Regions from separate parts of the Staphylococcus sp. NRL 16/872 genome, predicted to be linked through region 1. Evidence: riboswitches for the same ligand, from Rfam matches in the RefSeq annotation. Region 1 holds a riboswitch; each other region holds the start of a gene.
What was found. A riboswitch is a leader RNA that binds a small molecule or an ion and turns the genes downstream of it on or off. The one in region 1 is predicted to bind thiamine pyrophosphate.
Positions count from the first base shown of each region.

Region 2: it holds a riboswitch for thiamine pyrophosphate, as region 1 does, so the genes downstream of both, MT340_RS08760 (ECF transporter S component) here and MT340_RS01565 (3-oxoacyl-ACP reductase) in region 1, are expected to answer to the same signal.
Region 3: it holds a riboswitch for thiamine pyrophosphate, as region 1 does, so the genes downstream of both, MT340_RS00750 (ECF transporter S component) here and MT340_RS01565 (3-oxoacyl-ACP reductase) in region 1, are expected to answer to the same signal.

Region 1 covers NZ_CP119327.1:322,666-333,683, reverse strand. Annotated here, with positions in the region: gene MT340_RS01595 (phosphoadenylyl-sulfate reductase) at 1-684, opposite strand, end outside; gene MT340_RS01590 (hypothetical protein) at 879-1,679, opposite strand; gene MT340_RS01585 (zinc-ribbon domain-containing protein) at 1,770-2,555, opposite strand; gene MT340_RS01580 (5,10-methylene-tetrahydrofolate dehydrogenase) at 2,779-3,894, opposite strand; gene MT340_RS01575 (5,10-methylene-tetrahydrofolate dehydrogenase) at 3,891-5,093, opposite strand; gene MT340_RS01570 (solute:sodium symporter family transporter) at 5,191-6,783, opposite strand; TPP riboswitch at 7,210-7,311, shown strand; gene MT340_RS01565 (3-oxoacyl-ACP reductase) at 7,434-8,183, shown strand; gene MT340_RS01560 (LLM class flavin-dependent oxidoreductase) at 8,277-9,578, shown strand; gene MT340_RS01555 (DUF4064 domain-containing protein) at 9,834-11,003, opposite strand.
Region 2 covers NZ_CP119327.1:1,755,065-1,766,082, forward strand. Annotated here, with positions in the region: gene MT340_RS08715 (cytochrome d ubiquinol oxidase subunit II) at 1-834, opposite strand, end outside; gene MT340_RS08720 (cytochrome ubiquinol oxidase subunit I) at 834-2,186, opposite strand; gene MT340_RS08725 (glutaredoxin family protein) at 2,398-2,631, shown strand; gene ptsP (phosphoenolpyruvate--protein phosphotransferase) at 2,758-4,473, opposite strand; gene MT340_RS08735 (phosphocarrier protein HPr) at 4,476-4,742, opposite strand; gene MT340_RS08740 (DUF697 domain-containing protein) at 5,073-5,615, opposite strand; gene MT340_RS08745 (class I SAM-dependent rRNA methyltransferase) at 5,682-6,854, opposite strand; gene auxA (lipoteichoic acid stability factor AuxA) at 7,046-8,341, opposite strand; gene graF (glycopeptide resistance-associated protein GraF) at 8,492-8,626, shown strand; TPP riboswitch at 8,789-8,889, shown strand; gene MT340_RS08760 (ECF transporter S component) at 8,978-9,553, shown strand; gene MT340_RS08765 (ABC transporter ATP-binding protein) at 9,566-10,969, shown strand; gene MT340_RS08770 (energy-coupling factor transporter transmembrane component T family protein) at 10,962-11,018, shown strand, end outside.
Region 3 covers NZ_CP119327.1:156,078-167,095, forward strand. Annotated here, with positions in the region: gene MT340_RS00740 (acyl-CoA reductase) at 1-230, opposite strand, end outside; gene MT340_RS00745 (LuxE/PaaK family acyltransferase) at 241-1,308, opposite strand; TPP riboswitch at 1,379-1,478, opposite strand; TPP riboswitch at 1,582-1,681, shown strand; gene MT340_RS00750 (ECF transporter S component) at 1,779-2,351, shown strand; gene MT340_RS00755 (DUF308 domain-containing protein) at 2,495-3,007, shown strand; gene MT340_RS00760 (3M3SH-releasing C-S lyase) at 3,159-4,355, shown strand; gene MT340_RS00765 (Lrp/AsnC family transcriptional regulator) at 4,371-4,781, opposite strand; gene MT340_RS00770 (carboxymuconolactone decarboxylase family protein) at 4,888-5,301, shown strand; gene fmdA (formamidase) at 5,473-6,666, shown strand; gene MT340_RS00780 (FmdB family zinc ribbon protein) at 6,666-6,932, shown strand; gene MT340_RS00785 (LPXTG cell wall anchor domain-containing protein) at 6,993-7,586, opposite strand; gene MT340_RS00790 (TetR/AcrR family transcriptional regulator) at 7,780-8,322, shown strand; gene MT340_RS00795 (beta-keto acid cleavage family enzyme) at 8,456-9,343, shown strand; gene MT340_RS00800 (3-hydroxyacyl-CoA dehydrogenase NAD-binding domain-containing protein) at 9,343-10,302, shown strand; gene MT340_RS00805 (thioesterase family protein) at 10,304-10,777, shown strand; gene MT340_RS00810 (betaine/proline/choline family ABC transporter ATP-binding protein) at 10,938-11,018, shown strand, end outside.

The DNA of each region.
Region 1 (11,018 bases):
CGACCAACGACCTGCACGAGAATCTTCAGAGTCAAAGACAGGTGCAGTACATGGAATACAACCAATGCTTGGATAATGTTGGTCATGTAATTCATTGTAGGGTAAATCATGTGCTTTAATATAATCCCAAACCTCATCTTCAGTCCAATAAATTAATGGACATACTTTAATCGATTTAAAACGTTCATCTTTATTGATGAAATTAGTGTGTGCACGCGTTGGAGATTGATCACGACGTAGACCTGAAACCCAAGCGACTGCACCACCTAACACTTCTTCTAACGGTTTAATCTTTCTAATGTAACAACATTGGTTAGGATTATTCTTCCAAAGTGCTGGATTATATTTCTCTGCCTGTTTTTCAAGTGTTAAGTCAGGTTTCTTCATTTCAATGCGTAATTGTGGAAAGCGTTCTTTCACTCTATCAATTAAGTCATATGTTTCTTGAAAATGTAAATCCGTATCTAGAAATACAATTTGAGCATCTGGTTTAATTTGAGAAATCAAATTAATAAGTACCATACTTTCTGCCCCGAAACTACATGAATAAACGATAGAGTCACCATATGTGCGGTATGCCCATTCTAAAATTTCGTAAGCGCCCTTTGTAGCGTCATTTGTAGAAATAGCGTCGATAAATGGATCCCCATCAAAACGCTCATAAGTAATCTTCGGTACTGACATAAACTTATGCTCCCCCCCTCAGTGTTCACAAATTTATTTATCTAATACCTATCGGAATTGTCAGAATAATATGTTATTACTTTATCGAGTTTCTTTTAGAAAGTCAAGGGCATTTGAGGAGTATATTTGAGAACAAAGAAACGATTAGATAAACAAAAACCACTCTAGCCTTAATCTAAAGTGGTTTTTAAATATTAATATTCTGGAATACATTCTACTAACGCAACTTTCCCATTTACGGGAGTAACTAAAATTTCAAATCCATTATTTTTGACATTGTTATAAATATAAGCTCCTGAGCCTGTATGTTGGTCATAAGTATTATACTTTCTAATAAATTCTTGTTCACTCACGTTATCTGGTGCCACAGCTATCCCCCACACAGTGTTATCTTGCGTTCTTGGATTATAAATAATAGCTATATTGCCATATTTTATATAATCATCATCAAAACCAGTAATGTGAGGCATTAATTTTCCTTTACCAAAACGTTTTTCTACTTCATCTCTACTCATCCCTACTTTAATTCCCATAAATGAATCTAAATTGTTCTGTTGCATATATGTTGTTTGAAATCCATCTGATAGGACATCTATTTTTGGTGGTTGAGGTGCATTCTCTTTATCTGCTTTGTCTGTTTTTTCTTCTTCTTCTCTTTGCTTTTCCGCTTTTTTAGGGTCATTTGAAATTCTATGCTCGCCCTGTTTCTCTTCTTCTTTTGAAACATGTTGCGTAGTCGCCGGTTTATTTTGTGCTTGTTCATTTCCTTTTAGGAAAAAGTGATAATACGCGAAACAACTACTCACAATAATCGCAATAACAAATATAGCGATGACTATAAATGGCCAAACTGAACGTTTTCGCTTCGGTTGCTCTGAGAAATAATTATAGTTTTGATTATGGTTATATTCAAAACTTTGTAAATCACATCCACATCGATTACAAAAATGTTGATGTTCTTTTAATGGGCTACCACATTGAGGACAATATTTCATATATTCATCTACCTTTCACTTTTCTTGATTTTAAGACTGAGTTGTTTGTGAAACTTGTATATGAGTGAATTAAAATTTATACATGACTAATTATTCAGCAAGACATTGAATTTTAGCAATATAACCATGATCAATATCTACGGCAACTAAATAACCGTTACCTTTAAAGTTGTTATACACAATCTCCGAACCACTGTAATCATCATATGCAGGATAATGCTCAAGAAATTCACTCGTTGTGACATGATCAGGAGATACCCCTACTGCTATGACTTTTCCATCGTCGCCTTTATTATCATAATCCACTGTTAAATTGCCATATTTGGTAGATTCCCATTTAAAGCCATCCACTTTTAATGTGCCGGTAGGTTTTCCTACAATTTTTTCTACTTCTGAATGAGACATTCCTTTTCTCACGCCCATATAGCCACCTAAATTATTACTTTGCATATAGGTTCTTTCGAAATCTTCACTCATGACATCAATTTTTGGAGATTTAACTTTATTCTCTTTCTCTTTTTCTGATTCATGTTTTTCAGATTTTTTAGGGTCATTAGATACTTTATGTTCACCTGTTTGTTTTTCAGTTTTTGAAGTATGTTGGGTAGTGGTAGTTTCGTTTGGCGTATGTTGTTCATCTTTTATAAAGAAGAAATAATATGTAAGAGAGCTTGCAAATATAATAGCAATAATGAGCATACCTATAACAACCCACGGCCAAACTTTACGCTTTGGTTGATATGATTCTGACGGTTGAGGTTGGAAATAAATTTCACTATCCCGATACTGTTCAAATGCTTTTAAATCGTGACCGCATCTGTTACAAAAACGTTGATGAGCGTTAATTTCATTTCCACATTGAGTGCAATATTTCATAAATGACCTTCCTTTCACTTCTTGATGAGAGTAATAACAATGATGAGTGTGAAATAAGGTTTCTCTATTTTTATGTATACACACGTAGTATTTACGCTTAATTTTAAATGACTTCTTTGAAATTTTCTATATTTATTTTTCCCGGAAAATAATTTAAAAATAAAGCCAATCGAAGTAATAACACTCCCATTGGCTTTGGCAAACTCTTAATCATATTAAACTATTATTGGTTTCTATCGTTATAACGCATTTGTTGGCGATAACCATACGTACTTTCTTTAATCAGTTGATCATTCAATAAACCAGCGCCAATCGCACCGGCCACAGTAGATATAGAAGCGGCGAACCATGGAATGCTGAGATATAAATTTATGCCAGCTGGTCCTTTCAATCCTACTTGTTGTCCTAAGAAATTAGCTGGTAAGAGAACGACTTCTGCGATTAAGAATAATAGATACAAGATAATGTAGTAAATAATAATAGCGATTAATAAGGTCATAACGGTTGTTAAATTATATAACCAAATGATGCGCTTATTATTACTATGTTTAGTTGATTCCCATAAATTGTGAGACAACATGATCCATACCAACATCCCGAGAATCGCGATGACCGAGATTCCAAAGAGACGCCACATTGAAAATTCCATGCTCATCTGCCACATCGTTGTAAAGATTAGGCCAAATGCGCCAGTTGTAAAGGCAATCGCTACGATATTGCTTAGACTTGCCATCATATTTAATGGATTGTTCGCAAAGGTCATGCCACTGACTAAACGTAACATACCTGCAGAACGTGAGTTAGATAAATAACGTAAATGATTCGTTTTTGTTTCCTCTAAATAAACTTCTGTTTTTTTAATTTTTGAGAAAGGAAATTGCTTACTCATCATATTTTTAACACTATTATCATCATCGTATTCTTTGTTTTGTTCTTCTGAACGATGTACTTCATTGATTATCGTAACGATAGCATTCTTAAAACGATTCTTAACAGGTCGCCATCCAAATGCTGGATATGAAAAAATGGCTGCCCCATTCTTTTTATTAATATCTAAAGCTAACACATGGTGCTGATAAAACATTGGTAAGTCTGTAATAGCAACCACATAATCCCATTGTCTTTCATCATGATAATCTTGAATTTTTTTGAAGATTTCTTCTACAGATTCAGCAAAACCAGTCAGAGGATCAGCGACGAGATCAATTTTCCAATCGTGTTGATGATTGTGTTGTTGTGACAAAATGTCTGGTAGCTCATCAATTAAACTTTCGCCTAAGGTTTCAGTGACGCCTGGCGCGACAACTAAACCAACTAATTTTTCGTCGTTATTACTCATCCTTCATCCTCCTCTCTGTGGTCTTGTTTTTTACCTTCATGCGCTTCTTCATTATCTTCTTTATTTGAAGCGGATTGTTCTACTTGTTGTTGTGACTCATCTTGAGAAGCAGATTGTTGTTGTTCTTCCTCTTTCTGTTCTTCTTGTTCCGCTTCTTTATAACGATGATACTGGCGATATGAATACGTAATGCGACGAATTTTTTCTTCGTCCTCTACTGTAGATCCCATTGCTCCAGCCAGTAAGCCTAATGACGCTACAAACCATAAGAGTTTTAAATAATTTTGAAAAGTAAAATCCGGATTCGCACTTGTCCAATTATTAAATAAACTCACAGGTACAAATAGTGAAATACTGATAGATAGTAAAACATATAATATCACGTAATTCATTAATGTAATTAAAATTAATGTGAGCATCGTTGTAGCGTTATAAATATAACGATAAACCCGTTGAGATTTCGCTGTTTTACGTTCAAATAATTGATGTGCATAGAGTAACCAGCCTGCCATGCCTACGATAGCGATAATCATTAAAATAATAAATCGATAAATTGAATATTGAACACTTAATTCCCAAGGCATTGAAAAAATAGAAACATAGGTCCCTGTCGCAAATGCCACTGAAATAATTTTTTTAAAATTAAAGATATTCTTCCACGGTTCATTCGCCCGCGTTAACCCCAGTATAAGTTGAATCCACCCTAATATAAGGAAAGGATTGATATAGCGTTGTTTTGTACTATCATCCTCACTCGGCTCCACTGCTTTCGGACGAATAAATAGTGAAAATTTAGGGTGAGATTTAGGTTTGTCGTAATACAATTGCTCAATTAATGACGTAATACTGTTAACTAATTTACGTTCAAAATTAAACCAGCCTAATGAAGGCATCGATATCATTGCGATTTGTTGTTCACTATCAAAGTCACTAATAACGACTTTGTTACCTGAGATACTTGGTAAGTCGGTAATGCAAACGACGAAATCCCACTCATTTTGTTTCTTTAATTCAGCAGCTTTATCTATACTTGCGTACACATCTTCTGCTGAGCCGATTAATAAGTCGACTTTGGTTTCGAACTTCCAATCTACGTTGCTATTAATACGTTGTTGAAGTAAGCCTTGTATCTTGGGTATCGCACAGTCGACATGTTTACGTGCCACGCCCGGCGAAGGTACGAGTCCAATCGTGTACATTAAGTTAACTCCCTCCTTTTTTAAAAAAAATAAACGAAAAGTGTACGTTTAAAGTGGCAATCTACATTTAAACGTACACCCTATACATTGATATGTTTTATTTAGCAAGTACTAATGGTGAGAAGATGATATAAATAATCACAACTAAAGCTAAGATAATTGTGCCTGCAATATAGCGATATTTCCAAGGTGTTAGATCCACTTTAGCGTTATTTGTATTTAAATCAAATTCATTAGATGGTTTCAATTTATTGAAAATAAGTACAATGATTAAATCAATAAAGAAGATAACACTAAATGTATAGAGATAATTAATTTGTGGGAACATCAAGCTTACAGTGACATATAAAATAATATGCGTAAACAGTGCTACTTTAGCACCTAACTTAGAGGTACGTCTAGAGAAAAATGCCACAAGTACTAACACAAGAACGGGCATACTATAAACGCCGTTAAATTGTTGAACAATCGCATATAAACCACTTGGGAATAGTGAAATTAATGGAGAAAGTCCTACACAGATAGCACCAATGACTACTGTCGCAATATGACCTACGCGAGCTATGTGTTTGTCTGACGCTTTTTTACCAAAGAGTGGTTTATAGAAGTCATAGGTAAATAATGTCGTAGTACTGTTTAATGAACCTACGAAGGAACTTAAGATAGCACCAAAAATAACGGCACCAAAGAGACCTAATGACAAGTCTGGTAAAATACTTTGAATTAGCGCTGGATACGCATTGTCATTATTATCGATACCACCATTAAAATAGTTATAAGCAATGACACCCGGAATGACTGTGAAGATAGGTCCAAATATTTTAAAGATACTTAAGTAAATAGCACCTTTTTGTGATTCTTTTAAGTTTTTAGCTGCTAGTGCTTTTTGAACAATCATTTGGTTGGCACACCAGAAGAATAAGTTATTAAAAAACATACCAAAGAATAATGTTGGCCATGGCACGATATTTGAATCTACTGAGCCAAACGCGTTAAGTTTCTCAGGCGTGTGTTGAACGATATTGTCGAAACCTTTGACGAAACCGCCATCACCCACATGATGTAAGCCAATTAAAGTTACAATTAAACCACCAACAATTAACCCGATACCGTAAATAGAGTCACTGAATGCACTTAAAGATAAGCCACCTATAAAGAGATAAAGGACACCAATCACACCAATTGTTAATGAAATAATGATGGTTGCTGTCGTATTGCTTACACCTAAATAGTCGCCAATATGAAACATCTTATTAAAGACTAAAGAACCTGAATATAAAACAACAGGCATAAACGACACGACATACGTGAAAATAAATAAAATTGATACAAAACGCTTCGTAAATGTATCATATCTCATCTCTAAAAATTCAGAAATGGTAGAAACACCATAACGTAAGTATTTAGGAAGGAAGACCCAAGCGAGTAAGACTACCGCTACGGCAGCAGTAATTTCCCACGCCATAACCTCCATACCTTTTCCATAACTTTGACCATTCTGACCTACTAATTGTTCTGTTGATAGATTGGTCATGATAATCGTTGAAGCAATAGTGAAACCTGTTAAAGTATTGCCTCCCATAAAATAGCCGTCTGCACTATCGGTTTGTACTTTTTTCGATCGCCAATAAGCATAAACACTAATACCGATAACTACGCCTAAAAATAGCAAGACTGCTAGCCAATTCATACTTCTTTCGCTCTCCTTTAATAAATTTTGAATATTTTCCCAATATAAAAACAAACGTTAACTTCATATTTAACGTTTATATCCCCTTTTTTATCTTCGCTCCAGATTGAAAATTTTAAAAACAACTATTTATATTTAGTTCATATATATATTAAATTTACTTTTAATACTTTTTCAATCTTAAAACTTGTGCATTACCAATTTTAATGAATTTCAATATTTTTACAAATTTATTTTTAATCAATTTTGATTAATTAATTAACCTATGAAACTTATAAGAGCCTTTAATTTATTCGCTTTAAACTAAAAGATTTCCTAAAAGCAGACAAGATAGACGCAAATAGATAGCCTATCTTGCCCTACTTTTACTCTGCAATTACCTTGACTTCTAAATTCAAAAATTATACATTGTAAATATAGTATTAATATATGCACTAGGGGTGTTTTTTAACTGAGATGAGGCTTGTCCTCGAACCCTTTGAACCTGAACTAGTTCATACTAGCGTAGGAAAGTGTGGGATAAATTTTAGATGTTGATAGAGATTTTATGTCAAATCTCTTTTCTATATACATATCTATCATTTACGCAACTTTCCTAGCGAAGGTTGCGTATTTTTTTACTGTAAAAGAAAGTGATGGAGGCTTGTGCAATGGCAAGAACAGTATTAGTAACAGGCAGTGGCCGTGGTTTAGGCGCAGTCATCGTAAAAACATTAGTGTCTCAAGGATTTCAAGTTGTCATTAATTATAATAAGAGTAAAGAGACTGCTGAACAGTTAGCAACAGAATTAGGCGACAACGCAATCGCACTACAAGCAGACGTGACACAACGCGAAGAAGTGGAACGTTTAGTCAAAGAAGCAACCGCCCATTTCGGTCAAATCGATGTGGTTGTCAATAATGCGTTAGTCAATTTCAAGTTTGACCCAGTAGCACAAAAAGCATTTAAAGACTTAACTTGGGAAGATTACCAACAGCAAATTGATGGCACATTAAAAGCAGCATTTAATGTTACTCAAAGTGTAGTCCCTCAATTTATTGAACGTAACGCTGGTAGTATCATCAGCATCGGTACAAATTTATTCCAAAATCCTGTCGTGCCATATCATGAATATACAACAGCCAAAGCAGGCTTAATCGGATTTACACGCAACGTTGCTGCTGAATTAGGTCAATATGGCATTACGGCTAATATGGTTTCTGGTGGCTTATTAAAAACGACTGATGCCAGTGCTGTAACCACACCAGAAGTATTTGACTTGATTGCCCAAACGACACCATTACGCAAAGTGACTACACCTCAAGACGTGGCAAATATGGTAGCGTACTTAAGTTCTGAAGCCGCAAATGGCGTTACAGGACAAAACATTACAGTTGATGGTGGTTTAACAATGAACTAAAACTTTTGGAGTCGATAGTGACGTACTCAATGCACGCATTCTTCTCTATTTAATCAAAATCCCAACAACAAACTGGAGTGTTAGTGATTCATTATGAAGAAAGAGAAACAACAATTACACATTGGCATTTTAATTTACGGTTGTGGGCATCATCAGGCAGCTTGGCAACAATCTAATTCAAGCGTTGAACGTCTTGGTGATATTACGTATTATCAAGAGCTAGCTCAACTTTCCGAAAAAGGACTATTTGACGTCGTATTCTTTGCGGATAATCAAGCTTTCAATCCTGGTTTCACGACGATGCCGAGTTTCTGGTTTGACCCGCTCATTAACTTAACGGCTATTTCCCAGGTTACACATCATGTTGGTTTGGTACCCACTATCTCGAGTACATTTTCAAATCCATTTACGGCAGCGCGTCAGTTATTAAGTTTGGACCATATCACTGGTGGACGCGTCGGTTGGAATTTAGTGACTTCTATGACAGATGTGGAGGCTCAGAACCACAGTATGGAAGCATTGCCTGAGCATGCTGTTCGTTATGAAAAGGCGGACGAATTCGCCCACGTCGTTAATGAGTTGTTTGAGTCATGGACTACTGAGGACTTTCAACCTGATCGTGAAGCCGGCACGTTGATGGATACGACAACGATACAACCGCTTCACCATAAAAGTAAATATTTCCAAGTGCGTGGACCACTCACTACACCACAAAGTCCACAAGGAAAGCCCGTTGCTATGCAAGCAGGTTCATCTAACCACGGTATTGCATTAGCTACGAAATATGCTGATGCCGTCTATTCAGTAGCGTGGAATCTCAAACAAGCTCAACGCTATCGTGAAAGACTAGATGCTCAAATGAAACAAAATACAGATAACCCAAGATACATTAAAGTCTTTCCGGGATTAGTCACTTACGTGGGGCGTACGCATGAAGAAGCAGAAGCTAAAAAAGCAGAGCTAGATGCCTTACTTTCTGTTGAAACTGCTTTAAAACAGTTAAGTTTCTTTGTCCAACAAGATTGTAATCAATGGGAACTAGACCAACCCGTTCCTGAATTACCCCCACTTGAAGAATTTAGTGGACCTAAAGGTCGTTATGAAACCATCCTTGAAATCATTAATGACAAACAACCGACTGTTCGTGAATTACTTGGCTATTTAAATGCTGGAGGCGGTCATTTAACTTTAGTCGGCACACCTGAAGAAATCGTAGACGAAATGGAGCATTGGTTCAACGAAGGTGTCGCAGATGGGTTCAATTTAATGCCACCTTCCCTCCCACATAGCTTAAAAGACTTTGTAGATTTAATCGTTCCTGAATTACAACGTCGTGGTTTATATCGCACAGCGTACACAGGACATACCCTGAGAGATCACTTAGGGTTAAATTAGAAATTCAATAGAGCTTATTGATAAAGTTCTTAAAACTATTAAGACTGAAAGAGTTTACCTACAGTCTTAAGACATTCATTATTATCCAAATTATCCAATTCAAAATTCATTTATCCCATATCCAATTTATTAATTCATATAATAGAAATTAACATGAAGGCGATGATGCTAACTTAGGAGCACCATCGCCTTATTTTTTCCATAATAAAAGCGAGCCGTTTTTTCAGGCTCGCCCCAGACTCTAGACAATCTCCATTAATATTTATATGGATCGTTATCTTTTTTGTCTTGTAATTTTTTAGCTTCATCTTTTAAGAAATTATCATTTTGATGATTCTGTTCATGATCTCTATTTAAATCATTAGAATGATTATCATTGCTATGATTGTATCTATCACTACGACGATAGTTGTTGTCATCGATATCGCGACGGTGATTATCATGTTGATAATCTTCATCATTAGTTAATGTTCTACCAAGATTATTATTGTGTTCGTGATTGTTATCTGCTGACCAATCCACATCATTGCGACGATTGAAGTCCTCATCACGGTTTAAATCATCATGGTGATGACGCTCATTGTCATTGCTATGACGAGAATCATAATGACTACCATTATGCACGTCATGTTCATTATTTGAATATTGATCTTTAATATAATCTTGTTCTTTCGCTTTATCTTCTTCATCTAAAATGAAAGCATTGTTACTAGCGTTTACATCATTACGCTCTCTATCGTTTCTATCGTGGTTGTCTCTATCATAACGGTGATCATTTCTATCATTATGATAATCATTGCCACGTTGACCTTGGTTTGTCATATTCGCATAACCATTATTTCTGTTGTTATTATCATAGTTATTGTCATGGTGGTCACCATAACCATTGTGACGGTTGTCGTGACGGTTGTCGTAACCATTATCGTGATGATTACCATTATTATCATAATAGCGGTGATCATAATCATTATCATTATGTTTTTTAGCTTTTCTTACTAATAACATAATACCTGCGATTAACCATAAGATAGCACTAATCCAGTTAGATGCTAAAGCTAAGATACCTGCGATAAGAATTAAAATACCAGCAGCTTTATGTTTTTTACTGATTAAAAAGCCTCCAATAATTGCTAAAATTAAAGGAATGATTGAAGCCCATGTAAAGAAATCAATAAATTTACTTAACGCACTAACACCCTGGTTAACTTCAGTTGTAGAATATTGATTTCCTTGTTTTTGAGATTCCGTTAAGATTTGTTGGCGGAATTCACTATTACCTACAAAAGGACGGATTAAAAGAAATATAATTGCAACCAACGCTTGTATAGCAACACCGACCCAAGTCAGTATGTGTTCACCAACTCGGCTCACTTTATTATGTCCATGTTCATTCTTTGTTGAATAATCATATGTTTGATTCGCCATAATTATGCCTCCTTT
Region 2 (11,018 bases), 1.1 Mb from region 1:
TCCGTATCCATAAAAAGCAAAAGCCATTTGTAAAATAACCATAATAAACGCTAAACCATGATGTTTTTTCATTAAATTTAATACACCAGCGATTAGGAAAAAGACAAAACTAATGGCAAACATCCACCAATAATTCGTCACTGCGTTATAAAAATGATTGGAGTTTTGAATTCTTAATGATAGGAATACAAATAATGAAATAATAATCATCGGAGGTCCCCAAAACATAAACCATTGACGCATAAACGAGTATGCTACTTCATCTTTTGCTTTAGCTGCGTAATACGTTAAGAAACCAGATGAAATATATAATACACTGATAATTGCTAAAAATACCACTGACCATGCGAATGGACTTAATAACAACTGAATCCAATCCAAATCAAGATGTGACCCTCTTTGGTTAATATAACCACCTTCAGATATAGTTAGTACGGTTGCTAATGAAGCTGGAATTAAAAGCCCACTAATCCCATATAAAAAGATCCATGGTAATTTAGTATCTTGTCCATAGTGTTCAAAGGCATAAAAGCTACCTCTAATTGAAAGAAGGACTAAGGCAATTGAGCCAGGCACTAAAAGTACTGTACCTAAATATAACGCTGATTCTGGAAAGAACCCTACAAATCCAACAAAGAAGAAGACAAAGAATACATTTGTAACTTCCCAAACTGGATTAAGATAACGTTCAACAAGATGGTTAATCTTTTTTTCTTCTCCAGTTAATTTTGTATGCAATGTGAAAAAGCCGGCGCCAAAGTCAATTGAAGCGACAATAATATAGAAAAATAAGAATGTCCATAATACAACAATACCAATACTAGTATAATCCATTATGCTTGACCTCCTTTTTCAATTACTTTATCTACATCATCTTGGGCTGGCTTATTTTTAAACATACGCAATAATACATAAGCAGAAGTAAATAACAGAACTAAATATAATAAACCAAACATAATAGTCACTAATGTAATCCCACCAGCTTGTGTTGCTGCTTGACTTACACGCATATAACCTCGAACTATCCATGGTTGTCTACCCATTTCCGTTAAAAACCAACCAAATTCAATAGCTAATAATGAAGCTGGCCCTGTCAGTAATACTGCATATAATAAGCCTTTACTCATTGTAAATTTACGTAATTTTTTAATGATTAATGTAAGTATAAATAGACCTGAAACGATAAAGCAGAATATACCCATTGCAACCATTAAATCAAAGAAGTAATGGACGATGAGTGGAGGTAAATCATTTTTAGGAAAATCATTTAACCCTTTTACCTTAGTATTAACATTGTTATCGGCTAAAAAGCTTAACATACCGGGGATTTTAATAGCGCCTTCGACTTCTTGTGTTTTATCATTTAAAACTCCAAAAAATACTAAATCAGCTTTTGATTGTGTGTCAAAATGCCATTCATAAGCTGCTAATTTCTCAGGTTGAACTTTATGAAGAAATTTCGCTGACATATCTCCAGCAAGCATTGCAAGTAAAGTATTTATAAAACCAGCGACCATCGTCATTTTTAATGCTTTTTTATGATATTCTGTATCTTTACTAAACTTGTTTTTCAATAATTTGAAAGCTGCAATCGCGGCTAAAAGAAATGCCATTGTCATACCAGCAGTGGCTACAACATGAAATGCTCTAACTAAAAATGATGCGTTAAACATTGCTTCAAATGGTTGTACATTAACCATTTTGCCATGTTTCATTTCGAAACCAGCTGGTGTATTCATAAATGAGTTAACTGACGTGATAAAGAAAGCGGAGAATGAGCCACCTATTATAACCGGAATACTTATAAGAAAATGTATCCATTGATTTTTGAAACGATTCCACGTGTATAGATAAATACTTAAGAAAATTGCTTCAAAGAAGAACGCAAATGTTTCCATGAAAAGTGGTAAAGCTATAATATGTCCACCCATTTTCATAAAAGTTGGCCAAATCAATGAAAGTTGCAAACCGATAATTGTACCTGTAACAACCCCTACTGCTACGGTTATCGTATAACCTTTCGACCAACGTTGTGCTAATGCTATATATTTAGGATCTTTATTCTTAATCCCTAAAAATTCTGCGATGGCAAACATCAGCGGCATACCTACACCAATGGTAGCAAAGATGATATGTACCGCTAATGTCATACCCGTTAGAAACCGACTAATTTCAACAGAATCCATATATTGATCACCTTTTCTTTATATTTAGAATTATATTTTTAAAAACAATCGATTTAAATTATATTACTTTCTTTTTTCTAACTAAATTGTTTTGCTTAATCTTCATAAATTTTTAACAATGTATTTCACATAATTTTCACAGTTTGCAATTATGAATAATATTTTATATAGTAATTTCAGTTAAAATAATTGACAAAAGGAGTGTTTATTAATGTCTTCAATTACTATTTATACTCAAAATGATTGTCCGCCCTGCACATTTGTTAAAAATTATTTAAGTGAACATCATGTGAATTACGAAGAAAAAAATATTGCTAAAGATAAATACCGACAAGAAATGATGAACTATGATGCATTTGCCACGCCATTTATACTTTTAAATAATGAACCTATGTACAGTGTTGATATGGAAAAAATTAACAAAGCTTTTAATATTGAGAATTAATTAGATAAAAATAATTTAAAAAACGTCTAACATCACCTCTATAAAGTTAAGTCTTGATGTACGACGTTTATAACAAAAAAGCACCTTTGTCTAATGTCAAATTAAACAAAGGTGCCATATTTATAATTATTTAGAGATATTATTTACTAAATCTTTGACTTCATCTTGTGTCGCACAATTAATTGCGCGATGCGCTAATTCTGCCATTTCATTTTTACTTAGACCATTAATTTGTCTTCTAGCTTTTAAAATAGATGTTGCACTCATAGAGAATTCATCTAATCCTAAACCTAATAATAATGGAATAGCTGTTTCGTCTCCAGCCATTTCACCACACATACCAGTCCATTTACCTTCTTTATGAGAAGCTTCAATAACTTGTTTAACCAAGCGTAATATCGCTGGATTATATGGTTGGTATAAGTAAGAAACACGTTCTGACATACGGTCAGCTGCCATAGTATATTGAATTAAATCATTCGTACCAATGCTGAAGAAATCAACTTCTTTAGCGAATACGTCTGCTAAAGCAGCAGTTGATGGAATTTCAACCATGATACCTAATTCAATTTCATCTGACACTTCGTGACCATCGTTTTTAAGGTTTTCTTTTTCTTCTAAAAGAATCGCTTTTGCATCGCGGAATTCATTAATAGTTGCTACCATTGGGAACATAATATTTAATTTACCGTATGCAGATGCACGTAATAATGCACGTAATTGCGTTCTGAAAATATCTTGTTGATCTAAACATAAACGTATTGCACGATATCCTAAGAATGGATTCATTTCTTTAGGTAAATTCAAGTAAGGTAATTCTTTATCCCCACCGATATCTAAAGTACGTACAACTACGCGTTTATCTTTCATCGTTTCAAGCACTTTTTTATAGGCTTCAAATTGCTCATCTTCAGTTGGCATTTGATCTCTACCCATATAAAGGAATTCCGTTCTATATAAACCAATACCTTCAGCGCCATTTTCCATTACGCCATATAAATCGTCAGGCGTACCGATATTTGCAGCTAATTCAGCATGTTCACCGTCAATAGTGACAGTTTCTGCATCACGTAATTTTTGTAATTCTTTCTTATCTTCAAAGAAACGTTCACGTTTGTTTTGATAAGCAATTAATTCATCTTCAGTAGGATCAACGATTACGTCACCAGTTGTACCGTCAACAATAATCATGTCACCTTGTTTAACTTCTTTCGTAATTGATTTAGTTCCTACTACCGCAGCAATTTCTAATGAACGACTCATAATTGCTGAGTGACTAGTACGTCCACCAATATTAGTAACGAAGCCTTGAACAAATTCTTTGTTTAATTGTGCAGTGTCAGAAGGTGTTAAATCATTTCCGACGATAACTACACTTTCATCAATCATACTTGGGTTAGGTAAATCAACACCTAAAAGATGTGCTAACACACGTTTAGAAACGTCTCTAATATCTGCAGCACGCTCTCTCATGTATTCATTATCCATTGATTCAAAGATTGTAATAAATTGCGTAGTGACTTCATGTAATGCTTCTGGAGCACTTGCTTTTTCATTCGCAATTTTATCTTCGATTGGTTGAATTAACTCAGGATCATCAAGTACTAATAAATGTGCATCAAAGATAGCAGCTTTATCAGGACCTAATTGTTTTTCAGCGTTATTTCTGATTTTAGTTAACTCAATTTTAGAAGCTTCTAACGCATTTCTAAATTTTTTAATTTCAGCATCAGTATCAGTGACTTTTTCATTAGTAAATGATAAATCTGGCTCTACTAATAAATATGCTTTAGCAATTGCGACGCCATCAGACGCAGCAATACCTTTAATTAAGTTAGACATAATTACTCAGTTAAACCTTCTTTAGATAAGACATCACTGATAGCTTGAATTGCGTCTTGTTCATCGCTTCCGTCAGCATAGATAGTGATTTCAGCATCTTTACCTACGCCTAAACTCATAACACCCATGATAGATTTTAAGTTGACTTTTTTACCGTTGTATTCTAATTGAATATCTGAATCAAATTTTGATGCAGTTTGAACTAACATAGTTGCAGGACGTGCATGAATACCAGTTTCATCGATAATTACATAAGATTTTTGTTCCATAATCTATTTCTCCTTCGCAAAGTTAGAATATTCAAATTAATCATAATCTAACATAAATTTATAAGATAACACTACCAAAATATAATAGCAAATTCAATTCTTATATGATTGAAATACTATTATAATGGCAAATGATATGACTAAACAAGCAATTTAGATTGTTAATAAACACTCTTAAACCATTATTTATACTTTCCTTGTTCAAAATTGATGTTACTACTCAAGTGCAATTAATCTATTGCTCATTATTAATTGGTTAATAAATTTAATCAATATTATATCCGTTATCCTATTAACACTTTATAATAATTATACTACAACATTTTCAATTTAAATAATGTCATATAAAACTTTTTCACATTTTTCTATGTGGTCGCGCCCTAGTTTATTCATAAAATAATAGCTAATCGAAGCTGACACAGCTTGTCCTACCACTGGGAACCATTTAGTTTGTTTGGCAGCAGCACGTTTTGCCATATCTCTTACTACAACTTTCAATACAGCACTTGATACTTTTTTACCTACAAATGAACTTCCTTGTATTGCCGCTGCAGCTAATACGCGTTCTCTGACATCATCACCTAGATTATTCACTTGTTTGTGATCTAGACCGTAAATTTTATTAACATCTTCGATGATATCTCTCATTAATTTGATATCTACACCAAAGTCTAGTCCTGGAATAGGAACGACACTCATTCCAGAAGATAAAAGAGATTTCTTTTTAACAAGAGCTTCCGCTCTCACTCTACGCTCTTCAATTTCTTCTTTTGTAGTAGGTAAAGCGCTTTTTTCTTTAATTTCTTCCATATTTAATACTTTGTTACCTACTTTATTTGTCATATTATTTGTAAATCTATTCATAATTCCCATACTACGACACCCTTTCGTATTGATTCTTTTTCATTCATTAAACCATTATACCCACTTTTATTTGTGTTAATGCTTAATATTTAAGAATACTGCTTTCAAGTATTTAGAAGGTTTATAATGAGGATGTGTTTTAAAATCTTTTGGTAAGCCCATGACTTCTTCTATTTCATATTCAACGTCAGCTGATTCTAATGTCTTTTTAATCACATTCTTAAATGATTTTAATGGAAAGACGCTTGAGTTTGTACATAATAACATTGATCCATTAGGTTCTAAAATATCTAACGCCCCGTTAATCAAATCATCGTAATTTTTTTGAACTGAAAAAGTTTTCTTCTTATTACGTGCAAAACTTGGAGGATCAATGACAATAGTATCGTATTGTTTACCGTGGCGGGCTGCATAATTATAAAAATCGAATGTATCCATTACATATATATACTGACTTTTAGGATCAATACCGTTAAGTCCAAAGTTCTCTTCAGTTAGAGCCCGCGAACGATTTGCTAAATCGACACTAGTAGTCATTTCCGCATTTTGAGCCGCTATGACTGAAAAAGCACCTGTATAACTAAATAAGTTCAGTATTGTTCTATCTTCTGAAAAGTGATCACGTAATTTTTTACGCACTTCTTTTTGGTCTAAGAAAATACCTGTCATTAAACCGTCATCTAAATCTACATTATAAAATGTAAAGTTTTCTTCGATTACAATTGGAAATTCTGGCGTTTCACCTAACACATGACCACCAGTATATTCTGTATCTTTAAAACGCATTTTTTCATAAATTGACTTAAATTCAAATACGTTTTGTATAGCTTCAACCACGTTGTAACGGAACTTATAAATCCCTCTTGAATACCACTGAATAAGTAAATGGCCATTATAGTTATCAATCGTAAGACCACCTACGCCATCACCCTCAGCATTAAATAATCTGAACGCATTTGTTCCTTCGATATGATAGTAATACTCTCTTTCTTCTAACGCTTGTTTAAACAAACTATCGAAAAACTGTGTATTAATGACTTCATTTTGGTCATAACTCAATACCCATCCTAAACCTTTATGTTGACGCCCAACATATGCAGTTGCAATGTATTGATCACTTTCTGTCATTAAATAAAATAAGTCGCCTTCCTTTAAATGGTCGTGTTGGTAAATATCTTCTTCATCTATTAACGGATACTGATTTAAATATTTTGTTTCTTTTCCTTTATTTAAAGTTGCTATTTTCATTTTCTAACGCTCCTATTTAAATCATATTTTTTGAAAATTATTCTACTTTACGTTCTTACCTATTTTAACAAAATTAAATTTCACTTTATACTATACGAAATAAAATAACTCCCCTCAAAATACTCATTTTTCAATGAATAGTTTGAAGGGAGTTAGTCTTATTTGCAATATTACATCAATTCTCTTGAATGTTAAGGTCGATCTCTTAACTGTAGAGTGAATGCAATAATTACTGCTATTAACATAATGATTAATGTCGGTGTAATAAATATTGATAAAAGTAGACCGTGAAGCATAATGTTAATAAATTCTGTCAGTAATTTAAAGAATAAAATACTTATCATAAAGAGTTGTAAATAATAAAATTTACCTCTTAAATAATGTGTGAATGTAGTAGCAATATAAATAATGATAATAAACATTAATAATAATAATGTTACCCATTCAACAACATATTGTGTTTGTGATAATTGCCATTCACCAGATACGAATAATGAATTTCTATTGTTAAATTCAATAAGCGTAAATAAGAATAAAACAAAACCACAGAAGATTTCTACATACGCGGGTTTAATCCATTTAGGACGACGCATCCAATTAGGAATATCATCTTCCTGAATATCAAAAACTTTTTTAAATTTATTTTTAAATTTATCGCGCTTAGTTCTAATTTTTTCTAAGTCTACACTTCTTCTCGTCTTATGTGCATATTCTGATGTTTTATCTTGAAGTTGTTTAAAATGAACTTTAGATTGAGTCGATACATTTCCTTTAGTAGTTCTTGATAATTCTGGTTCTTCTTCCCCAAGTTCTTCTTTTGTTAATGGAAGTGATCTTCTTAAGAATAAGAAGTTCCATATAGATGCTTGAGCTAATAGCCACATCACTAAGAAGAAAGTATCTACACTTAAAATATCAATTGGTGCAATTTCATTTGCATCAATTTTGCCGTATAAAGAAATTTGAGTAATTAAATAAGCAATTCCATATGAAACTATAATCCAAAGATAATGATTTTTTCTATTTTCACTATAAAGTTCATCTTTATAAACAATGTACCCTGTATGAATAACAAATGGAATAACGAAAATTATTGCCCAAATTCCATATACTTGCGTCATTAATGTAATTGTAATGAGGAAATATAGAATTCCAATAACTAAAAAGAAAATTGAGATGTCGTAATCGTATTTCGTAGTTCTAAATAATGTATAACCAATCAACATTAAAAGAATACCAAATAGTATAATTATGACTGCACTTATAATAGGAAAGTTGCCTATGAATCTACTCATCACTCTAATTATTTCACTAAAGAATGCATTAAGAAAATCCCATAAATTATGTATCCTTAATTCAGCTTTATTTTTATCTTTTAATTGTTTAATTAAAGGTAAATTAATCAGGATAATGAGACCCGTGAAGAGTGAAACGATACCGATTAAATAACTGTAAATAATCTCGGTGTGTTTCTTAAGAAAAGACATACTGTTCACCTCAAAATTTATTATATATGAAGATTTAAATCTTGTCTTTAATAAAAAAATAAAATACTACTCTAGACCTATATAAGTTTAACCTACTTTTTTATGGGTAAACTATAATTGTAATAATTATTCAACAAGGAGTGTTGTATGATGACAAATGAAGATGCTAAAAAATCAGCAGCTGAAAAAGCAAAAGAAACTGAAGAAAAATTAAAAGAACAAAATGAAGAAAAAACTGATGACCTTGAACAAACAAAACAAGATGTTCAAGATACTTTAGATTAATTTAGCGTTATTACATTTTTACTATCAGTCAATTTTAATTGGCTGGTAGTTTTTATTTTCATCTAATTAATTATTAAATAAACATATTTAATAAGTTCCTTATATTTAAATGCGCCTTGACAATACTTCTTAAAAGTCATACATTTATGTTAAATTAAATATCCAACGCACTAGGGGTGTGTATACTGAGATGAGGAGTATCCTCGAACCCTTTGAACCTGATCTAGTTAAAAGCTAGCGTAGGAAAGTGTCGCTAATATAAATAATTGTTGTATATACATAAAGCATGTTATTTAAATTTACGCACAACTTTCTACGGAGGGTTGTGCGTTTTTTTAGGAGGAAATAATTATGTCAAAAGGTTTAAAGCTATCAGAAATCTTAGTAACAGTACTGATAGCAGTTGTATTTGCAATAATTTATAACTTATGGTGGTTACCATACAACTTTGCTCAAGTAGCAGGGATTCACTTAGAGCAATTAACTTATGGGGTTTGGTTTATGGCTGCTGTAGTAGCATATTTAATCATTCCTAAACCAGGTATCGCTTTAATAGCTGAGTTTGCTGCAGGTGCTGGTGAAACGATTGTAATGGGTAAATTCGATATTCCAACTATCATCTACGCAGTTTTACAAGGTTTAGCATGTGAAATTGTATTTGCTATTTTCAAATATAAATCACGTTCATTAATGGTAGCTGCTTTGGCTGGTTTAGCAACTGCATTAATCTCATTCCCAGTTGATTATTTTTATGGTTATTTAAAAGATGTAGCTGCATGGAACTTAGTATTATTTATTGTTTTCCGTGCAATCAGTGGCATTGTACTTGCAGGAATACTATCATGGTTAATTGTTAAAGCGCTTGATCAAACAGGCGTTACTAAATTATTCCGCCCTGCTTCTCAAAAAGATTACGACAACCTATAAGGGGAAATTATTGTGTTAAGAGTTAAAAATTTACGCCTAAAATACCCAAATGGTAATCGAAAAATATTCGATAACTTAAATATTGAAATTAAAGATAAACAAAAAGTGCTTTTACTAGGTCCCTCAGGATCTGGTAAAAGCACATTGCTTAATGTTTTAAGTGGTATCGTTCCTAATCTCATTGAACTTCCAATGAAGTATGATGAGTTAGAAATTGATTCCCATTCTGGAGTAATCTTTCAAGATCCAGATACACAATTTTGTATGCCTAAGGTATATGAAGAATTAGCATTTGTACTTGAAAATAAACAAGTGCCTCGTCATGAAATGGATCACCAAATTGAAGAGGCTCTTGCTTCAGTAGATTTAAAGGTTACTGAAGATACTTTCGTTAATAACTTGAGTGGCGGTATGAAACAGAAATTAGCAATTGTAGAAACCATTTTACAAGAAGCTAATACCCTTTTTTTAGATGAACCTACTGCCATGTTAGATGTAGATGCTACAGCAGATTTATGGAAAAAATTAATCCATTTGTGGGCAGATCAAACAGTGCTTATTGTAGAACACAAAGTGGAACATATTTGGGAATATGTTGACCGTGTTATTTTAATGAATTACGAAGGTGAAATTATCGCTGATAATACCCCACATTATATTCTTCAAAATTGTGAACCTTTGCTTTCAGAATATGGAGTATGGCACCCTCATGCCTGGGAACACGCCCCCAATTCAAAAGCACTATACCCAGATAAAAATGAAATATTATTAGATTATAAAAATGGGGAAATTATTCGTGGTAAAAAAGAATTGTTTACTGTAGATGACTTAAGTGTTTATCCAGGAGAATGGATTACTATTACTGGTAAAAATGGAGCCGGTAAGACTTCTTTATTAGAATCTATTCTGCAATTAATTAAATACAAAGGACACATGTTCTATCAAGATAAACAATTGAAAAAAATAAAAGATGCTGCTAAACACATGTATTTAGTTTATCAAAACCCTGAACTTCAATTTATCACTAATTCAGTGTATGACGAAATTAATATTCATTATAATCATCTAGACCGTAAAGCTGCAGAGAACGAAACGCAACAGTTATTAAAACTTTTACATTTAGACAATGTTAAAGATCAACATCCTTTTGAATTATCAATGGGCCAAAAGCGTCGTTTAAGTGTAGCAACTGCTTTAAGTTCAAAAGCTGACATCATTTTACTTGATGAACCCACGTTTGGTTTAGATAGTCATAATACATTTCAATTAATAGAGTTATTCCAAGAACGTGTGTCTAATGGTCAAACAATTATCATGGTGACACATGATCCTGAAATCATTCATCGTTATCCAACTCGCCAATTAAATGTTGAAAATGGACGACTTAAAGAGATGGTAGGTGAATGTCATGTTTGAACGCTGGAAAAAACATTATACATTCGTTGATGATGTTAATATCATCACT
Region 3 (11,018 bases), 170 kb from region 1:
TTTGATTGTGGATCTAAAAAAATATGAATAGCTTGGTCAATTACATTAATAATTTTATTAGTTGAATAATTTTTCAATTTTATTCTGTTTTCTTTTATTTTAGAACATACGAATTCTAATTGGTCTTCAGTTAAATCAGGAACTAAAGCAGTATAGTCTTGAAAGTCGATTTCTTTATAGCTTATTTCGTGACTGTTAATAAAAGGGACGTATCCGACTTTTAGTTTCATATGTATCTCCTTAATTTTTAGAATTTAAAAATTCTTCAACAGCTAAAGAACAACCTTTTGCTAATGCGCCTTCAGTTCTACCATGTAAGACAAATCCTTCTTTAGTAGGTTCTCCGACATCTTCCATCATGATTGTGGCAACAGAATTATAGTTTGCTAAGTCATAATGGATTAAAATACCTTTTTCATTATAAGGAACATCTTCCATAGTCATTGGGTTAACTACACGAGTTCTACACCAATGAGGAGCATATTTAATCGATGAAGATATTTCATTCCCTTTATCATAAAATTGTGTGCTTAATTCAGTGACACCATACATATTGATACACATATCTTTGGGAACATTAAATATATTTGATAATTTCTCATAAAATTCTTGTTGAGGTAACTCTTTAGAACGATTTTTGTAACCTCCAGTATCTAATATGCGACTGCCTTTAGGTAATTTAAAAGATAGATTATGATCTTCTAGATATTCAATTAAATGAACAATACTATAACTTGCACCAAGTAAAGAAAATGGTGTTTCATTTGTTTCAGATCGTCGTAAAGCTTGAATAAGTTCTGTGTATTGAATACCGTTATTATCTATATAAGTAGCACTATCCTTCGTTCCAAATGTGGACTTTGCTACTTCAAGGTAATGCGCTAATGAAGAGTTTGGTAATGCTTTAGGAGTAGGAAATAATATCGCCATCTCAATCTCACTGTAATCTGGAAGAAACATTTTTTTGAAAAAAGATGTCATAGCTAAATCGTAAACATCTAAATCTTTATGATAATTTTTACCTTTAATTCCGCTTGTAGTACCACTAGTCATATAGATAAATTGTGTCTCTTCAATCGGTACAGCACTAAATGTCGCATGTTTGAAAGCATTAATTGGTACAGCCGGAATATCTTTCCAATCGTTAATTGTTTGAGGTGTTTTACCTTGAGATAAACAAAATTTTTGATAATCACGGTTTTCGTTATATTGAAATTCAAATAGCTTTAAAGCAACTGTCGGGAAATCATCTGAGCTTCCATATTCAATAAATTGATAAATATACTGTTTTATTTGTTCAAAGTTCATTTATATCTACTCCTTTATTAAAAAAGCAGGAATGCACTACATAAGTGCTTCCTGCTTGAGTAGAAATAATAATTATCTACAATCACTTTCCTTCGTTGGTATTAACCATATCAGGTTCGATGGTTGAAGTTAGCAACTTCTCTCAGCAAAAAGCACCCATAGTGACGACCTTTATTATTTATTATTAATTCTATTATATTAAAACATTAATTGAATGGCAAAATTAAATTTTGACAAAAAAATAAAAGAAATCTATATTTAAATTATAGTAGATATAAGTACTAGGGGTGTTTTAAAAACTGAGATGGAGTAATCCAAACCCTTTGAACCTGAACTAGTTAGCACTAGCGTAGGGAAGTGTATATCACATCTAGGATACATATATACTTTTACAGTTACGCAAACTATCTAGTTAGATATGTTTGTTTTTTTATGTACTTTTCTACTCAATTCATAAAAGGAGTTAGAAAATGAAAAAATTAAATTTATCAGATATTTTGGTTACTGTTTTAATTAGTTTTATCTTCGGTTTAGTATATAAAGGAGTAGGCTTAACGGTAGCAGCATTGAAACCATTGGGTCTTCATCTAGATCAAATTGCTTATGGACTATGGTTTATAGCAGCGATTGTTGCATTCTTAATAATACGTAAACCAGGTGTAGCTTTATTAGCAGAACTAGCTGCAGGTTCTGGAGAGACTATTTTATCAGGAGATATAAATATGTCTATTTTACTCCACAGTTTAGCGCAAGGTTTAGCTTGTGAAATTATATTTTTAATATTTAAATATAAATCAACTAAACTGGCTGTAACTATGTTAGCAGGCGCTACGGCTGGAATTTTTACTATTCCTATAGATTGGATATTTAACTATTTAGGAAATATGGCAATGTGGAATATTATCTTACTTTACTCAATCAGAATAGTTAGTGGAACATTACTTTCGGGAGCATTAGGCTATTATATTGTGAAAGCTTTAGAAAAAACAGGCGTAACAAAACTATATCATAGCGCCTCAAAAGAAGATTTTGATGAATTATAAACTATTTTTTATAGGTTTTTTCTAGAAAATGTTACTTTAGCAACGATGTCGTTCATGTGAAAGATATGATTAGGTAGAATTATTGTGCTTTCCAATTTGTTCTATTATACTGAGTAAAAAATTATGTAGAGAGAAGGAATTTTTTGGCACAAAACAACGACAAATTAAAATGGTCAAGTTTAATTATGGGCACGTTACTCCTCATAGTAGCGATTATTATATTTAGCTATCCCGTGAAGAACTTTTATACATTAACATGGCTAATCGGTTTATTCATTTTCATTAATGGTATCATCCAGCTCTTATTCCGACGTGCAACGAAAGCATTAGCAGGAGGCAGTTCAGGACTAATCATCCTCATTGGTATTATTGATATTATTTTTGGATTATTAGTAGTCTTTAACGTAGGCGCCAGTTCTGAATTCTTTGTCTTCATGTTCGCGGCATGGTTTATTGTAAGTTCAATCATTGGTTTATTTACAATTTCTCATCAAAATCGCTTAAGATTTTTATCAATTATTGTAAACATTCTAGGTATTATTTTAGGAATTATTTTATTATTTAACCCAATGATGGGCATGATCTTCGTATCATTAATGATTGCCGTCACATTTGCAGTATTAGGCATCACATATATTATTGATGGTCTAGCTTAATTAATTCTAGAAAGCTATTTTCTCAGTACTTGAGGGAATAGCTTTTTTATTTTAAATAAGTGCTGTAATGCTCTTAATTTTTATAAATGAATTTAAAAATAATAAGTATTAAAATGATATTTAAGTAAAACAAATTTCAGGAGGAAGTACTTTGACTTACAATTTTGATGAAATTATAGAACGTCGTTATACCAATGCGATGAATGTGGAAGGTTACAAAGGCTATTTATTTGGAGATACTGATGTATCAGATATAGAAAATAATGATGAATTAATTCGCATGTGGGTTGAAGATATGGACTTCGCAACACCAGATGTAGTTTTAGATGCTATACGTGACAGACTCGATAAAAAAATTCTAGGATATACCAATATATTTGGCTCAGACTATTATGAAGCTTTTGTTTCATGGACTGAACGACGTTTTGGGTATTCTTTTCCTCAAGAACAACTCGTCTTCTCTCACGGTATTGTGGCCGGCATCATAGAATTAGTAAGTTATATTTGCGACGAGGAGGACAAAGCACTAATCCTTACACCAAGTTATGGCCCATTTAAAATGGCATGCGACAGAAATAAAGTTTCAACTGTTTATTCACCACTCATTAATAAAGACGGTTATTACGAAATTGACTTTGAAGATGTCCGTAAAAAAGTAGAAACAGAAAATATAAAACTATGTATCTTCGCTAACCCACATAACCCAACAGGTAGAGTGTGGTCAGAAGAGGAATTAAAACAATTTGGAGAAATTATGCAAGACAATGATGTGTGGGTCATTTCAGATGAAATTCACTGTGACATTAAACGTGCTGGCCAAACGCACGTGCCGTTTGCTAAAGCAATGCCAGAGTACGATAAGATCATCACAACAATGTCTCAAAGTAAAGCTTTCAACATTGCTGGCCTCATGTTCTCAAATATTATCATTCCTAATAGACGATTATTAAAGACATGGAAGTTACGTCACTTTAGTTCAGAGAATCCATTAAGCATTGTCGCGACCCAAGCTGCTTATGAAAAGGGCGAAGACTGGTTAGCCGCAATGAATGACTATTTAGATGACAATTTTAAATATTTAGCAGAATTCTTGGACAATGAACTTCCACATGCAAAATTTAAAATACCAGAAGCAACTTACCTAGCGTGGGTAGATTTAAGCTATTACATCAACCAAAAAGAAATCGACGAACCAATAGCTAAATACTTTATCAAACATGCAGGCGTCATCATTGAAGGAGAAGAACAATTTGTTCATAATGCAGAAGGCCATGTCAGAATTAATATCGCCATCCCACGAGAAATCATGAAAAAAGGCTTAAATAAAATCAAAGAAGCATTAGTATAATTTTAAATTAGTGAATTACACTACCTTTGAAAAAATAAAATGCGTCTTACTATGCCCATATTTCTGCAGAGAATCTATAAAGTTCTCTGCTTTTTTCATGTCTTTAAAACGTGCTTTAAACATAAAACAACTGTCACCTGAAATTCTATAACAAAATGCAACATTCTCTTGTTCAGAAATATAATTCTTAAAGTCTTTGTATAAATTATTTTTAATAGTAAGTTCTATAATTGCTTCAATATCATAGCCCAATAAACTGTAATCAATGTTGATTGTATAATTTTTGATAATGCCAGAATCAATTAATTTGTGAATACGCTCTCTCGTTGAAGGAACGGATAGATTCACTTTTTGACTTAGTTCACTAAGCGATAATTTACTATTTTCTTTTAGTATATTTAATAAATTTATATTTGTATAGTCCATGAGCGTAACCTCCTAAAATAGTGAAAGTAATATGATGTAATTCCATATAAATATTAAGTTCAAACTTTGATATAAGCAATAAAATATATTCAAAGGAGGTAAGATCATGCCGATTATCAATTATACGAAAGTTGGAAATACACCTTTTCAGAAATTATTAGGCCATCAACCAGAATTGATGTCTTCATGGACTCAACTCAGTGATTTATTAGAAAATGATGGTACTTTAAGTAAAGAACTGAAAGAAGAAATAAGAAGAATGTTAGCACAGAAAAACGGTTGCCAATACTGTAAAGCAAAAGGTAAACCTACCGGCAGTCTAAAAGATGAAAAATCGACCATTTGTATTGGCTTTACCGAAGTATTTATTAAAATGGGAGATCAAATTCCAGATAATATTATTCAGGTGCTTAAAGAAGGATTAACAGACCAAGAAATAGTGGAGCTTGTAGCATTTATTACATTTACTAATGCTCAACAAAATTTTGGTGCAATTATGAATTTGGAACCAATTGAATAACATTAAAACTTATCTTTACCCGTTTTGAGTAAAGATAAGTTTTTTTAATATTTAGGAATTTTAAATTGTACAATTACTCTAATTTTGGGGATTTATATGCTATGATTTAGGAAACAAAATATTCAGTCATAATCAATTTTTATAACTTTATTAAACAAGGGGGTTAGGCCTATGCCTAAAAAGTTATTTAGTATTGATTTGAACAAGACAATGGACCAACAAGCACATCCTGGACATAACCGCTGGCATCCAGATATTCCTGCAGCATTTTCAGTGGATCCGGGAGAATCATTCAGAATGGAATGTTTAGATTGGACAGACGGCCAAATTAGTAACAACGATGACCCGGGTGACATTAAAAATGTGAACTTAAATCGTGTGCATGTATTAAGTGGACCAGTTCACGTTAATGGTGTTAAACCAGGCGACTTACTTGTAGTGGATATTTTAGATATTGGAATTTTTGACGAGCATCAATGGGGGTTCAATGGTATCTTTGATAAAACAAACGGCGGTAGCTTTTTAGTTGATCATTATCCGAATGCTCAGAAATCAATTTGGGACTTTAATGGCATTTACGCAACAAGTCGTCACGTTCCAGGCGTTGAATTTATTGGTTTAATTCACCCAGGACTGATTGGCGTAGCGCCAACTCAAGAAATGTTAGATGAATGGAATCGCCGTGAAAAAGAATTAGTTGATACGGATCCAAATCGTCAACCTGTGTTAGCTAACTTACCTGACACAGACGCTGTAGTTGCTGGGACATTAACTGGTAAAGATTTCGACAGAGTAGCTAAAGAAGGTGCACGTACTGTCCCTCCTCGTGAAAATGGTGGTAACTGTGACATTAAAAACTTATCTAAAGGCTCTCGCATTTACTTTCCTGTCTTTGTCGATGGCGCAAAATTATCAGTAGGAGATTTACACTTCTCACAAGGTGATGGGGAAATTACATTCTGTGGCGGTATTGAAATGCCAGGTTGGATTGAACTACGCGTTAACGTGATTAAAAATGGTATGGAAAAATATCATATTAAGAAAAATCCTGCATTCAAACCAAGTCCAGTTATGCCAAACTATACAGATTACATAGTATTTGAAGGTATTTCTGTAAACGAATTTAGTGGCAAACAAACGTACCTTGATGCTAATACAGCTTATAGAAATGCAGTATTAAATGCTATCGAATTCTTAAAAACACGTGGTTTTACTGGAGAACAAGCGTATATGCTTTTAGGCACAGCGCCAGTTCAAGGCACAGTTGCTGGTATCGTAGACGTTCCAAACGCATGTTGTACGATTGCTATTCCAAGAGAAATCTTCAAAGAAGATATTATTCCAAACTTGGAGCCAGACAAATAATGCCTAACTACACATACAACTGTACAAATTGCGGAGAATTCACTCTCCGCCAATCTATGAACGTTCAACACGATACAGCTAAATGTCCAACTTGCGATGCTGAATCCATTCGCGTATTCAACAGTTTTCAGACTTATAGAATGGACGGAAAATTAAAAAAACGTATCGAACGAGGACAAGAACCACGATTAGTAAAAAGAGATCAACTACCACAAATAAAACCTAAAGCAAACCGAACAGCAAGACCATGGATGGCAGGCCATTAACAACAACTAAAGTTTAGACCCCCAGCACTCTAAACGAGTCTGGGGGTTTTACTATAATAATTATTTTGTAGTAGATTTTTTACGGAATACTAAGAATGAACCTACTGCTAATAATACAGTTGCGAGAGTTGTTACTAATCCACTATTTGAAGTTTCGCCAGTTTCTGGTAAAGCTTTAGTTGGTGTAGTTTGGCTAGTTGAATGATTAGCGTTTTGAGAAGTGGTAGTTGAGTTATCTTGTGATGATTGAGCATTAGAAGTAGTATTAGCATTTGTTTGTTGATTATTAGACTCTGAGGTAGAGTTGCTTCCATTTTGTCCATTTAAAAATGCTTGTCCTTCAGCTGGAATAACTGGAGTAGGATAAGTATCAGGATATTCTTCTTTTAACTTTACTAAATAGTTAACATATTCTGCATAAGAACTTTGGTAACTATTAACACTACCGAAACCACCGCCTTCTCCAGCTCCTCCTTTTAAGCGTGCTTGTAATAGAGAATCATGTGTTTTTTGCCATTCCTGTGGAGTAGCTAATGTCACACTACTCTCGCTATATTCTGAAGCATGAGCTTGATTTCCTTCAAAGCCTGTCCCTGCGAATAATAAGGTTCCCGCTAATGCACTAGTTGCTAAAATACCTACTTTTTTCATCATTAAAAACCCTTTATATATATTATGAGTGCGACTCCATTATAAAAAATGGGGTAAGACGCTTTATGTCTATTTTAAAGATAATTTCACGAAAAATAGTTGTTCTACATTTTCCTAAAAAGGTTTATTATAAAAATGAATGGATAACTATAACTACATGAAAGTAATTTAGCGTATTTAGGAAGTTGGTGAAAAATTGGCAAGAACTTCAAAAAAACAATATTTATTAGAATGTGCAGCGTCTATTGTAAATGAGCAAGGTGCAGATTATTTAACGTTAGATGCCGTGGCTAAAAAAGCCGGCGTTAGTAAAGGTGGGTTATTATACCACTTCAAGTCCAAGGACGGTTTAATACAAGAATTAGTGAATTATGCTAATGAATTATATAAAAGTAAAGTCAATCAACATATAAATGAAGAGCAAGCGGTGAAAGGTCAATGGCTAAACGCATTTATTGAAGCAACACGAGAACATCGTACAGAAAATGCACCAATCACATCTGGAATGTTAGCTGCCCAAGGCTCTAATAGAAATTTACTTGTACCCTTGAGAGAGTCTTATAAAGATTGGCAACAACATATCGAACAAGATGGCTTAGATAAAGCAGATGCCACAATTATTCGCTTAGCTGTAGATGGCTTGTGGCTGTCAGAAATATTTGGTATTAGTGCTATTGATGAAGATATGCGTGAAGAAGTACTTAATCGCTTAAAAGAATATATCAAAGAAAAAAGTTAAAATTCCTATAGCCTTAGAGCCGAGTAGTGTATAACACATTACTCGGCTCTTTTTATGTGACAAACTGTTGAAACTTTACCGACCAGTTGGTATAGTAACTAACGTAATAAATAAATCAACCGAGGTGATAACGATGCAAAAAGTTGTATTAACAGCAGCGATTACAGGCGCAGGAGATACAATTGAAAAAAATGAAAATGTACCAGTTACACCACAAGAAATAGCTGACTCAGCTATAAAATGTGCAAAAGCAGGAGCAACAGTAGCTCATATTCATGTGAGAGATCCTAAGACAGGGGCTGTCAGTCATGATCCAGAACTTTATGCAGAAACAGTAAGATTAATAAGAGAAGCAGATGAAGATATTATCATTAACATCACATCAGGCGGTGGTGGAGATTTCATCCCAAATAAAGAACATCCAGAAACAGGCGGTGAAGGCACTTGGATTCAAACTCCTGAAGAACGCCATCGTCCAGTTAAAGATTCACTTCCAGAAATGTGCACATTAGATTGTGGTAGCGCAAACATGGGAGATTCAATTTATATAAGTCCAGCTGCATGGCTTAGAGAACAAGCACAAATGGTAAAAGATGCAGGTGTAAAACCTGAATTAGAATGTTTCGATACAGGTCATGTCAGCTTTGCGAAACAATTAATCAACGAAGGATTAATTGAAGGCGAACCAATGTTCCAATTCTGTTTAGGTATTCCTTGGGGCGCAGAGAATGATCCAGAAACAATTGATTATTTAGTATCACGTATTCCAGAGAATGCACATTGGTCAGCATTTGGTATCGGAAAAATGCAATTACCAACCGTAAAAGAAGTCGCAAAACGTGGCGGTAATATTCGCGTTGGTTTAGAAGACAATATTTATATTTCTAAAGGTGTTAAAGCAACAAACGAAGCTCTTGTAGAAGAAGCTAAAAAAATATTAGCTGAATTAGATATCGAACCATTAACACCAGCAGAAGCAAGAGAGAAATTTAATTTAAGAAATCCAAAAGGAGGCCAATAATGAAGTTCGCAGTTGTTGGAACAGGCGTCATCGGTAGTGGCTGGATAACTAGAATGTTAGCTCATGGCCATGAAGTCATCGCTACAGATCCAAGTGAAGGTGCTTATGAAAGAATGTTAGCGCAAGTTAAACAAAATTGGCCTTATGCTGAAGAAATGGGCTTAGCAGAGAATGCTTCACTTGATAATCTAACTTTCACACCAAACTTAGAAGAAGCGGTTAAAGAAGCAGATCACATTCAAGAAAATGTTCCAGAAGTAGAAGAAATTAAAGACGCCGTATTAAAAGAAATTGATTTCTACGCTAAAGCGGAGGCCACAATTGGCTCAAGTACTTCTGGCATTATGCCTACAGAGCTACAACAGAATTTATCACATCCAGAACGACTTGTTGTAGCACATCCATTCCATCCAGTCTACATTTTACCGTTAGTTGAAATTGTAGGCGGCGAACAAACTTCAGAAGAAACAATCATCAAAGCTGAGAAGATATATGAAGATATTGGCATGGATGTTTTACATGTAAGACACGAAGTTGAAGGGCATATTGCTGACCGTCTTATGGAAGCACTTTGGCGTGAATCGTTGCATATCGTCAATGATGGTATTGCAACTACAGAAGAAGTCGACAAAGCATTTACACATGCTGCTGGCTTACGTTATGCGCAATATGGTCCGTTCATGACTTTCCACTTAGCTGGTGGTGAAGGTGGTATGCGCCACATGTTAAAACAATTTGGTCCAGCATTGAAGAAACCATGGACTAAATTAGTCGCACCAGAGCTTACAGATGATTTATATGAAAAGGTAGTAAGCGGTAGTGAAGCATCATCACAAGGTTACACTATGTCAGAACTCGATCAAAAACGTAATGAATTTTTAATTAAAGTTAAAAAGTTAGCTGAAGAATATTGGCCAGAAGAAACTGCCGGTATGAAGAAAGCTAATCAGGTGTTATAAGATGACTCAATTATATGCATATAACACAGAAGTTAAAACTGAGTGGGTCGATCATAATGGACATATGAATGATGCCGAATATAATCGTGTATTCAGTGATGCCACAGATGATTGGCTCGCCCATATTGGTTTAGATGTGGATGCGATAAAAACGCTAAATTACACAATATTCACGTTGGAGAACCATGTCACATTTTTAAAAGAAATGAAAGAACATGATGCAATAACAGTCAATGTTTATCTGTATGATTATGACAGTAAACGATTACACGTATTTATGGAAATGTATAATTCTAATCAACAATTAGCGGCAACGTATGAAGTCATGTTAATGGGAATGGATACACAATCTGAGCGTCCAGCACCGTTCCCAACTTCTATCGCTAACAATGTGACACGTTACTTTGAGGATTATTCATTATCTGAAACGCCTAAGCAGTTAGGTCATCAAATCGGAATTACACGACGCTCATAAACTAGCAATCTTATAAACTACTCAGAGAATTTATTGACAAATGAAAGCAAAGATTTAAAGGACTTTATGTGCCTTGTTGTTACTTAGTTAGCTTTGTATAACATCCACATTTAGTCCTTATTTTTTGAATAACTATTAATGAAAAGAAAGGAATGGACGTATGTTAAGTATTAGGAACTTATCAAAAGTCTATGCAGGTGGAAAGAAAGCAGTAGATAACATGAATATCGATATTGAATCG